One region of the Pseudomonas sp. GW821-FHT09E04 genome, then DNA from elsewhere that is predicted to be linked to it. Evidence: riboswitches for the same ligand, from Rfam matches in the RefSeq annotation. Region 1 holds a riboswitch; each other region holds the start of a gene.
What was found. A riboswitch is a leader RNA that binds a small molecule or an ion and turns the genes downstream of it on or off. The one in region 1 is predicted to bind cobalamin.

Region 1 (3,269 bases):
CTCGACCTGTTTCGAGCTGATCACATCGCGAATGTAGCGGATCGCGCCGCCGGCCCCCCACATCCGGTCAACCGACTCGTAACCGATGCGCGAGCGGGCGAAGAAGCTCGGCACATCGTTCAGCGTCACCCCGGCGCGCGATTCGGTGAGGTTGCGAGTCATGTCCGCTTGCAGGCTCCATTGCTCGTTGAGCGCCAGTTTCGCGTCCGCCTCGAAACCGCGCATCTGGATCCGCCCCTGGCCGTTGACCCATTGGATGTCGTCGAGGGTGATCAGGTCGTCGATCTTGCGTTTGAACAGGGTGACGCTGGCGCTGAACTCGCGATCGAGCAGCAAGCCCTTATAGTCGAGACCCAGTTCGGCATTGCGACTTTTCTCGGGTTTCAGGTTGCGGTTGCCCAACTCGTCACCCGGTTCGTTGACGAACAGTTGCTCGGCGTTCGGCAGTTTGTAGGCGGTGCCGTACTGGCCGCGCAGTGCCCAGTGTTCATTGAGGTCATACAGCGAAGTGAGCATGCCGACCGTGGCGCTGTCGCCGCCGCTCATGGCTTCGTGACGAATGCCGATGCTCGGGTGCCAGTCGGGCAGGGCGTCGATCTGCGGGCGCAACTGGGTGTACAGCGCGTGGGCTTCGGCCTTGTCATTGTCGATGATCAGCACATCGTCCTGACCTTTGAACCACTGGTTGTCCGTACCGAACACCAGCACATGGCCGCCGGGCAATTCAGCTTTGCCTTCGGCCTGCACGCCCCAGTCGGTGAAGCCCCAGTAGTCGTTGTGGTTGATGGTTCTGGTGCCGCCATTGGCGGTGTTGTTGATGCGCGTGTAGCGGGTGTCCCAGTCGTTGATGTGGCCTTTGACGAAATAGCTCAGGCGCTCGTTGATGTTCTGTTCGAAGGTCGCCGTGGCGATCTGCTGGACGCGGTCGTTGGTGGTCTTGTGGTTGTCGACCGGGCGGGCGAAGTCGAGGTTGGCGTCGGCGTATTGGTAGAACAGCTCCATGCGCGCGTCGTCGCCAAAGGACTGAATCGCCTTGCCGCCGAAGGTGGTGACTTCGTAGGCGCGCTTCTTTTCGCTGTCGTTCTTGATGTCGCGATTGCGAAACGGCTGATAGCCGTCCGAGACGTTATGACTGACGTAGGCCAGCAAGCCCAGGTCGCCGAAACCGTTGGTGAAGATGTTCTCGACCCGCGCATCCTCGGTGGTGCCACCGAAGGTATCCACGCCCATGTTCACTTCGCCGGAGGCTTTGCGAGTCTGCGGGCTGCGGGTGACGATGTTGATCACGCCGGACACGGCCTGAGTGCCGAACAGCAGGCTCTGCCCGCCCTTGAGCACTTCGATGCGTTCGATGGCGTTGGCCGGCAGGGTGTCCAGATACAGGCCGCCGTACAGGCGATTGTTCAGGCGCACGCCGTCGAGCAGGATCAGCGTGTCATCGTTGCGCCCGCCCAGCTGGGAATAGGTGCCGTAGTCGAACGGGCCGTTTTTCGGCGCGACATACAGGCCGGGAATGAACATCTGCATGACGCGGCTGACATCGGCGCTGGGGCCGGCGCGCTCGATCTGCTCGCGGGTGACGATCTCGACCTTGCTGCCGAATTGCGCCATGTCGGCCACGGTCGTGGACTCCACGGACGGTGCGGAAACGATTTGCTGAGTGAGTTCGAGCGGCGCGTCGTCCGCCAGCAACAGGGGGCTGAACAGACAGCCAAGCAACAGGGATGGAGCCGGAGTGTTGAAAGGTCGAATCATTATCTTCTCGAAAGGATCTTCGCAGAAGAGCATGCAGGAGAAGGCATCGCGCACACGCCGACACCGGCCCATGCCCGCCCACCGCAGGATTTTGCCAAACAGAATTTCAGGCCGGTCTCCGGGCTTGCGCGTATGGATGCTTTCACCTTCCCATGGCCGTCTGGCCACAGTGGTGTGTCGAAAGCATCACGCGCCTACCGTTGCGGGGGCAGCACCGGACTTGTTCGAAAAGAACGTACCGGTTTCCCGTTTCACCCCATGCACGGCGGCATGGGACACCTGAAACAGGGCGGCATCTGAACATTCGGATGACCGCTCGTCAACTTCGTTGAAGGATGTAAAGCTCCTGCGACGCAGGCGCGAGATTGCGGCAAACCCTGATAATTGAATCACTGAAGTTCTGGTTCTAGTGAACGTTCGAGAGCATAAACACCGAGATAATCCCCGCGCCGAGTACAAACATCATTATGAAGATAATGTTCAGTTTGAGCCGGTTTGAACTTTCGAGTTTATTGAGCCTGACGACCAGGTCGTCCACTTGGGCCGAAGTTGCCAGTCCCTTTACCGCATTGGCCAGCGCTTGCGGGGAGATGGAGTTGTCCGGTTTATTTTCCATAGGGTGGGTTTTTAATCGAATTTCACCCTTCACCTTGGCCAGTCTGAGGGCAACCGCGACCACCAGAAGAGGTGTTGCCATTAATTGAAGGAGTTTCAGGTACCGTTCGTAGACGTAGGCAGCGTATTGCGTTTTGTGTAATGCCTGAGCCTGTTCCTCGTAATCGGCGTAGGCCCGTTTGAAGCGCTTCACTTGTTCAACGATCAGCGGATCGGAAAATCTTTCAGCCTCTGGAAAAACGCTGTCGTAATTCATGAAAACGTTTCTGTCTACTTTAGTGTCCACGCGGTTTACAGGACGAATTTTTTGAAACAGATCACAGGCGCTAGCGAGCTGCTGGGCTGATTCGCGCTCCAGTACGTCGTCTTTTTTCACTGAAATTGGCAAGCAGATTCTGGCATCGCTTAACTCGTCTGCTGCGATATTCAGGGACTGGGCAGAAAGCTGACCAAAGGTTTCTTCCACTCTCAGGTTTGAAAGCTTTGAGTCCAGGCCAACCTGGATAAATTGAAATATGAGGCCCATCGAGCCCGCGATGATCCAGGCGTAATCAACTCTTTTCCAACCAATGTCATTCAGCCGGCTTGGCAATAAACGGCTTTGCCAAACGAACAACCCGCAAAAACAAATAAACAGACCCAGAATTCCGAGAATGGCGTAAGCCGAATACTCGAACATTTCTTTGATCAAAGATAACTCCATGTCGTGCTCTTTTTTCAGTGAAATATCAATTGGTTTCGCGGGCGCTTCAGACAGCCGTCACGTGCGCCTTGCCTTGTTGTACAAACCGCTCGATCAACCACCGCGCCGCCGGCCCCGGTGGCACATCGGTACGGTAGATCGCATCGAAGGTGTATTGCCCGCTGGTGTACTCCGACAAATCCAGCTGTACCAGTCG
Region 2 (3,269 bases), on a different contig from region 1:
GCGCATGTCGCGGCGTTCGGCGATGGCGCGGTAGACCGCTTCGCGCTCGGTTTCAGTGAATGCGTTGTCGGTCATGGCACCAACAGTGCGGCAATCGCCGACGGATTCGACGGGAAGTAAAAGTGCACGTACGAGGCGGTCATCCGCCCTTCCCGATACACCGCTTCGGCACCGCGCCCGCCATTGGGGCTGTGGCCACGGGCAATGGGTGTCAGTTCGGTGGTGGTCAGGGAATGGTGATAAGTGTGACCGCGCAGCAAGCCTTCCGGCAGTTCGACCTCTTGCAAGGCCAGCGCGGCCAGACGTTTCTGCATCACGGCATCGCCACTCAGCAGGCCGACCAAATCAGCGCGGGTGCCTTCGACATCGGTCAACGAATCCAGCAGATAGAGCATGCCGCCACATTCGGCGAGTAACGGTTTGCCGGCGGCGTGATGCGCGCGGATCGCTTTGAGCATGTCGGCGTTTTGCGACAAGGCCACGTGGTGCAGTTCCGGATAACCGCCGGGCAGGTACAAGCTGTCGGCCTCAGGCAATTGCGTATCGCGGATCGGCGAGAAGAAACTCAACTCCGCGCCCATCGCCCGCAACAGATCAAGGCTGGCGCCATAGGTGAAGGCAAACGCCTCGTCTCGGGCGACGGCAATCCGCACGCCGTCGAGCAGCCTTTCGGTATTCACGATTTCAGGTGCGGCGAATTCGACGGCCGGTGGCAGCGCTACCTCGCAAGTGCTGGCCAGCGCTTCGGCGGCGGCGTCGAGGCGCACATCGAGGTCATTGAGCTCGCTGGCCTGCACCAGGCCAAGATGGCGACTTGGCAGTTCGATCCCGGTTTCCCGGGACAACGCACCGTACCAGCGCAAACCTTCAGTGAGGCTGCCTTCGAGCAACTGTGCATGGCGCACGGTGCCGACGCGGTTGGCCAGCACGCCGGCGAACGGCAGGTCCGGCTGGTAGCGCGCCAGACCCAGCGCCAAGGCGCCGAAGGTCTGGGCCATGGCCGTGCCATCGATCACGCCGAGTACCGGCACGCCGAAATGCCGCGCCAGGTCGGCGCTCGACGGTGTGCCGTCGAACAAGCCCATCACGCCTTCGATCAGGATCAGATCGGCTTCAGCGGCGGCTTCCCACAACAGACGTCGACTTTCCTGCTCGCCGACCATCCACATGTCCAGTTGATAGACCGGCGCACCGCTGGCGCGCTCGAGGATCATCGGGTCGAGAAAGTCCGGGCCGCATTTGAATACGCGAACCTTGCGCCCCTGATTGCGGTGCAGACGGGCCAGCGCGGCGGTGACAGTGGTCTTGCCCTGGCCGGAGGCCGGCGCGGCGATCAATACCGCCGGGCAGTGACGTGGTTGATTCAAAGTTCGACGCCTTTCTGCGCTTTGATACCGGCCTGGAAGGCGTGTTTGATCATGCCCATTTCGGTGACGGTGTCGCCCATCTCGATCATTTCCGGCTTGGCAGCGCGGCCGGTGACGATCACATGCTGCATCGGCGGACGGGCCTGCAGATCGCTGAGCACCTGATCCAGATCGAGGTAGCCGTGCTTGAGGGCGATGTTCAGCTCATCGAGCACCACCAGACCGATCGACGGATCACGCAGCAGTTCGCGGGACACTTCCCATGCAGCTTCGGCAGCGGCGATGTCGCGCTGGCGATCCTGGGTTTCCCAAGTGAAGCCCTCGCCCATCACATGAAAACGTACCTGCTCGGGGAAGCGGCGGAAGAACAGTTCCTCCCCGGTGCTGTTGCGGCCCTTGATGAACTGCACCACGCCGCACTGCATGCCGTGGCCCATGGCGCGGGCGAGCATGCCGAACGCCGAGCTGCTTTTGCCTTTGCCATTGCCGGTCAGCACCAGCACCAGGCCGCATTCGTCTGGCGAATTGGCGATGCGCTCGTCGATCACGGCTTTTTTGCGCTGCATGCGCGCCAGGTGGCGCTCGTCGCGTTCGGGGGAATCAGTCATGGGGGAGCTCTCCGTTGAGGCTGGATAACGGCGGGCAGGCACAAGAATAGACGGCAACAAGCCTGGCATCGCCCACCGTGATGCCGCTGGATGGATCAGGCCGGTCTCCGGGCTCATGAGCGGCCTTGGCCTGGCTGCGCGCCTTCCCGCTTTGCAGCAGTGGCATTAGACGCAGCTTTTACTCATTTACCGTTGCGGGGGCAGCGCCGGGATCGTGATGGTTCTTCGCTTGAAGACCCGCCTCACCGGCTTCCCTGTTTCACTCTGTCGACAGCGGTCACAGAGCACCTGAAACAAGCCGCGAAGGTTAGAGGGTTGGGGGTGGAGCGTCAAATGAAGAGGCCCCCTGAAAGCGAATAACTGCCGTCGATCAATTATCTGACGCCAATCTTGTGCCACACTGTCAGCAGTGATATCAAAGAGCCATGCTTTTTGAATGCAGAGAGCACATCACAATAACAAGGGAGAGCACCATGCAAGGCATGATCATCAGCAATCCGCGGCTGGAATTCCTGCGCCCGGTGCTGGAACGCTGGTTTGACTGTATCGACCGCTACAACGCCGTGCGCGGCGACAACGACACGCCGTACTGGCACGACGAAAAAGCCAACCTCGGCCTGTTGTCCGCCGCCGCGTGGATGGCCGAACTGGTCACCCTGCGCGACACCGCCACCCGCAAGCAGAACGAGGAAGGCGAGCGCAATGCCCGCGCCGACCTGTTCCTGGCCGGCGCCGAAGATCGCGCCTACATCCAGGCGACGCAACGCTGGCCGCGCGTCAACAGCCTGAATCTGACCCAGGCCCTGGCCGATATCACCAGCGACGCCAAGCGCATCAGCTACGCCAGCGATCTCAAGCTCGGCTGCCTGTTCGTCGCCCCACAGAAAGCCCAGCACAGCGCCAGCCCCGAGGAACTGCAGGACATGGTCGACGACCTGCAAAAGGAACACACCTGCGCCGTCGCCTGGTATTTCCCCTACGCCTATCGCAAATTGCGCAGCGAGGCCGGCAACTACCACCCCGGCATTGCCGTGCTGTTCAAGGAGGCACGCGGCTGAGCGGTTGAACCATCGGGCTCGCGCACTTCTCTATGATTAGGAATGCATTCATAGGGAAGATCAGTAATGCGCAAGCCCCACCTCGTTTTCGTCATCGCACTCGCCGGAGGGCTCACCGCCTGTGGTGAATCCTCCAGCCTGCAAGTCTCGGACGGCACCGGCCCGTCTCCCAAACTGCCCGAACCGAACAAGACCCTGATCCCGACGGTGAACATCGCCCCGGCGATCGGCTGGCC
Region 3 (3,269 bases), 580 kb from region 1:
GGTTGGCCAGCCGCACGCTCGGGTAATCTTCGGGCAGCTGCTGCGCGGCTTCGGCGAGCAGCGCAAGGCTGGAGTCGCCGCTGCACAGGATCACCAGCTCGGCGGGGGTTTGTCCTAGATCGGCAATGTTGTCATCCGACACGAAACCGCCGGGCTGGGTCCTGAGCAGGTGCATGGCTTAAACGCTGAGCGCGGCGCGCAATTGCGCTTCGAGCTTGGCCGCGTCCAGTTCCTGGCCGATCAACACCAGACGCGTCACACGTGCCTCATCGGCGCCCCATTGACGGTCGAAATGCTTGTCGAAACGCGTGCCCACGCCCTGGATCAGCAAGCGCATCGGCTTGTTCGGGATCGCCGCGAAGCCTTTGACCCGCAGGATGCCGTGCTGAACCACCAGTTGCGTCAGCGCATCGAGCAACAGGCTTTCGTCGGCTTGCGGCAGTTCGATGGAGATCGAATCGAAAGCATCGTGATCGTGGTCGTCATGATCGTCATCGCCTTCACCGTGGTGGTGATCGTGATGGCTGTGGCGACTGTCGATGTGCTCTTCGGAACCGGCACCGAGGCCGATCAGCACGTCCAGCGGCAGACGGCCGTTGCTGGCTTCGATGATTTTCACCGCTGGCGGCAGCTCTTCGGCGACTTCCAGGCGTACGCGAGCGAGGTCTTCAGGGCTGGTCTGGTCGGCCTTGTTGAGGATCACCAGATCGGCGCTGGCCAGTTGGTCGGCGAACAGTTCGTGCAGTGGTGATTCGTGGTCCAGGTTCGGGTCGAGTTTGCGCTGGGCGTCAACCTGATCCGGGAACGCGGCGAAGGTGCCGGCGGCCACGGCCGGGCTGTCGACCACGGTGATCACCGCGTCAACGGTGCAGGCGCTACGGATTTCCGGCCACTGGAAGGCTTGCACCAGCGGTTTTGGCAGAGCCAGGCCCGAAGTTTCGATGAGGATGTGGTCGAGGTCACCGCGACGGGCCACCAGTTCGCGCATCACCGGGAAGAACTCTTCCTGAACCGTGCAGCACAGGCAGCCGTTGGCCAGTTCGTAGACGCGGCCGGTGGCTTCTTCTTCGGTGCAGCCGATGGTGCACTGCTTGAGGATTTCACCGTCGATGCCCAGCTCGCCAAACTCGTTGACGATCACCGCGATACGGCGGCCCTGAGCGTTGTCGAGCATGTGCCGCAGCAAGGTGGTTTTGCCCGAGCCGAGGAAGCCGGTGACGATGGTGACGGGGAGTTTGGCCAGTGTTTTCATCGGATGCCCTTTGGCAAGGTGGCGGGCATACGGGACGAGACCGGCAACACGGGTGCGTGCCTGGAGAGTTCGCCACCGGATCACCCCGCCCGGTTGAAAGTGAGAATCTGTGACGAGGCAGGTCTCCTGGCTGACGGTGTTCAGGCCTTGGCCCGGCGTTTACTGCGCCTTCCCGCTGGCTCTGGATTGAGCTGGCAGTGGCGTGGCAGCGAACAGCACCGTTCACAGTTGCGGGGGCAGCCGCGGCTTGGACCGCGTTCCCTTCTTAGCTTCGGCGTGGGCCGAAGAACCTCGAAAGCGCAAGGCTACGCAGGGTGTGGGGATGGGTCAATGGTTCGTGGAGTTTGGGAACGAGAGCATATCCGTTGCTTCGGGTGCTGCCGCTGGCGGTTTCGCTCTTACAGCGAGTCCCTTTTTCAAACGCCAAAAAGGAACCAAAAGGCTTTTGCCCCGGCGTACGGCACTTCGCTTAGGCTCAGTGTTCCCTCGCTACGGTGTCCATCAGGGGGCATCGCCTCCGGTTTGCTTCGCTGCACCTCCTCTCGATGTATGCGGCTTCGCCGCACGGCGCTACGCGCCTACCCCCTGATGAACACCTCTGCTCGGCCTGCCGAAGGGGCAAAAAATCAAAAGCCAGAGCCAGAGCAAAAGCCAGATCAAAAGCCCCTCACCACGATGAGCGTTAGCTCAAGTACCGCTTTTGATCGCAAGGCCCGTCGGCAGGCTGAGTGGAGGGATTGATCCGGGGGTGGGAGCGCAGCGACCGTTTGGCGAAGCCAAACACATCGAGAGGAGGTGCAGCGAAGCAAACCGTAGGCGATGCCCCCGGATCAATCCCGGAGCGAAGGAACCCGAGCCACAGCGAGGGCCGTACGTCAGGGTAAAGCCTTTTTGGTGGACCTGCCCCGGCACTCCGGGCGTTTGGAAAAAGTGACCCGCCGTAAGGGCGGAACCCTAAGTGGCCATAACCGCAGCAACGGATATGCCCACAAAAACGGATATGCCCACAAAATTGACTAAATTCCCCAACCCATGGTCTCCTACACAACTTGTTACGGGTGCCCTGCAAAGGGTGAAACGGGAAACCGGTGAATCATGTGCTTTACTCTAAAGCCATGTCAGTCCGGTGCTGCCCCCGCAACGGTAAGCGAGCGAAGCGTCAGATCCACTGTGCCCCCAGGCATGGGAAGGTGACGCTTGCAGGTCGGCAGACAGCCACCCCTCGTGAGCCCGGAGACCGGCCCGCAACACACAGTACGCATCTTGCGTCACTGAACATAACAAACCCGCGGTGGGCGGGCGCTGTTCGAACCTCTGCGTGCCCGACTCGCAGGGGTTTTCATGCGCACCGTTCACCCGCTGACACTCCAGAGGGAAGCGCCATGTCGATCATCAGCAGCACCGGCAGCAACACGGACAAAATCTCCAGCACCACCACCCTGAGCCAACGCCTGACCGCTGCGATCTTCGCGTCGATCCTGGGTGCCAGCCTGGTCTATTTCGCCGGTTTCTCGCACATCGAAGCGGTTCACAACGCCGCTCACGATACCCGCCACAGCGCCGCGTTCCCGTGCCACTGAGACCTGACGACATGATCAAGCGTATTGCGCAGACCGCAGGTTTCACCGGCCTTCTGGCCGCCCTGCTCCTGACGTTGCTGCAAAGCTTCTGGGTGTCGCCGCTGATTCTTCAGGCAGAGACCTTCGAGAAAGCCGAGCCGGTTGCCGCCGTTCACGAACACGCCGCCGGCACCGCCGCCCACACCCACGATGCCGAAGCCTGGGAGCCGGAAGACGGCTGGCAGCGCGTGGTTTCCACTACCGGCGGCAATCTGGTCGTGGCCGTGGGTTTCGCCCTGATGCTGGCCGGTCTGTACACCCTGCGTGCGCCGACCAAGACGTCGCAAGGCCTGCTCTGGGGTCTGGCGGGTTACGCGACTTTCGTGCTCGCACCGACACTGGGCCTGCCACCTGAGCTGCCGGGCACCGCCGCTGCAGACCTGGCGTCGCGCCAGATG

Region 2: linked by a shared signal. The riboswitch ahead of cobO (cob(I)yrinic acid a,c-diamide adenosyltransferase) and the one ahead of AC07N4_RS00690 (TonB-dependent receptor plug domain-containing protein) in region 1 are both predicted to bind cobalamin.
Region 3: linked by a shared signal. The riboswitch ahead of cobW (cobalamin biosynthesis protein CobW) and the one ahead of AC07N4_RS00690 (TonB-dependent receptor plug domain-containing protein) in region 1 are both predicted to bind cobalamin.

What each region holds. Positions count from the first base shown of each region.
Region 1 is NZ_JBWKOR010000001.1:133,775-137,043, forward strand. Features, by position in the region: gene AC07N4_RS00690 (TonB-dependent receptor plug domain-containing protein) at 1-1,755, opposite strand, end outside; cobalamin riboswitch at 1,848-2,053, opposite strand; gene AC07N4_RS00695 (hypothetical protein) at 2,162-3,073, opposite strand; gene AC07N4_RS00700 (LysR family transcriptional regulator) at 3,120-3,269, opposite strand, start outside.
Region 2 is NZ_JBWKOR010000002.1:26,291-29,559, forward strand. Features, by position in the region: gene bluB (5,6-dimethylbenzimidazole synthase) at 1-75, opposite strand, end outside; gene AC07N4_RS06365 (cobyrinic acid a,c-diamide synthase CobB) at 72-1,367, opposite strand; gene cobO (cob(I)yrinic acid a,c-diamide adenosyltransferase) at 1,364-1,975, opposite strand; cobalamin riboswitch at 2,057-2,282, opposite strand; gene AC07N4_RS06375 (hypothetical protein) at 2,449-3,033, shown strand; gene AC07N4_RS06380 (PQQ-dependent sugar dehydrogenase) at 3,100-3,269, shown strand, end outside.
Region 3 is NZ_JBWKOR010000001.1:713,335-716,603, forward strand. Features, by position in the region: gene cobN (cobaltochelatase subunit CobN) at 1-175, opposite strand, end outside; gene cobW (cobalamin biosynthesis protein CobW) at 179-1,252, opposite strand; cobalamin riboswitch at 1,352-1,561, opposite strand; cobalamin riboswitch at 2,292-2,512, shown strand; gene AC07N4_RS03230 (CbtB domain-containing protein) at 2,635-2,832, shown strand; gene AC07N4_RS03235 (CbtA family protein) at 2,844-3,269, shown strand, end outside.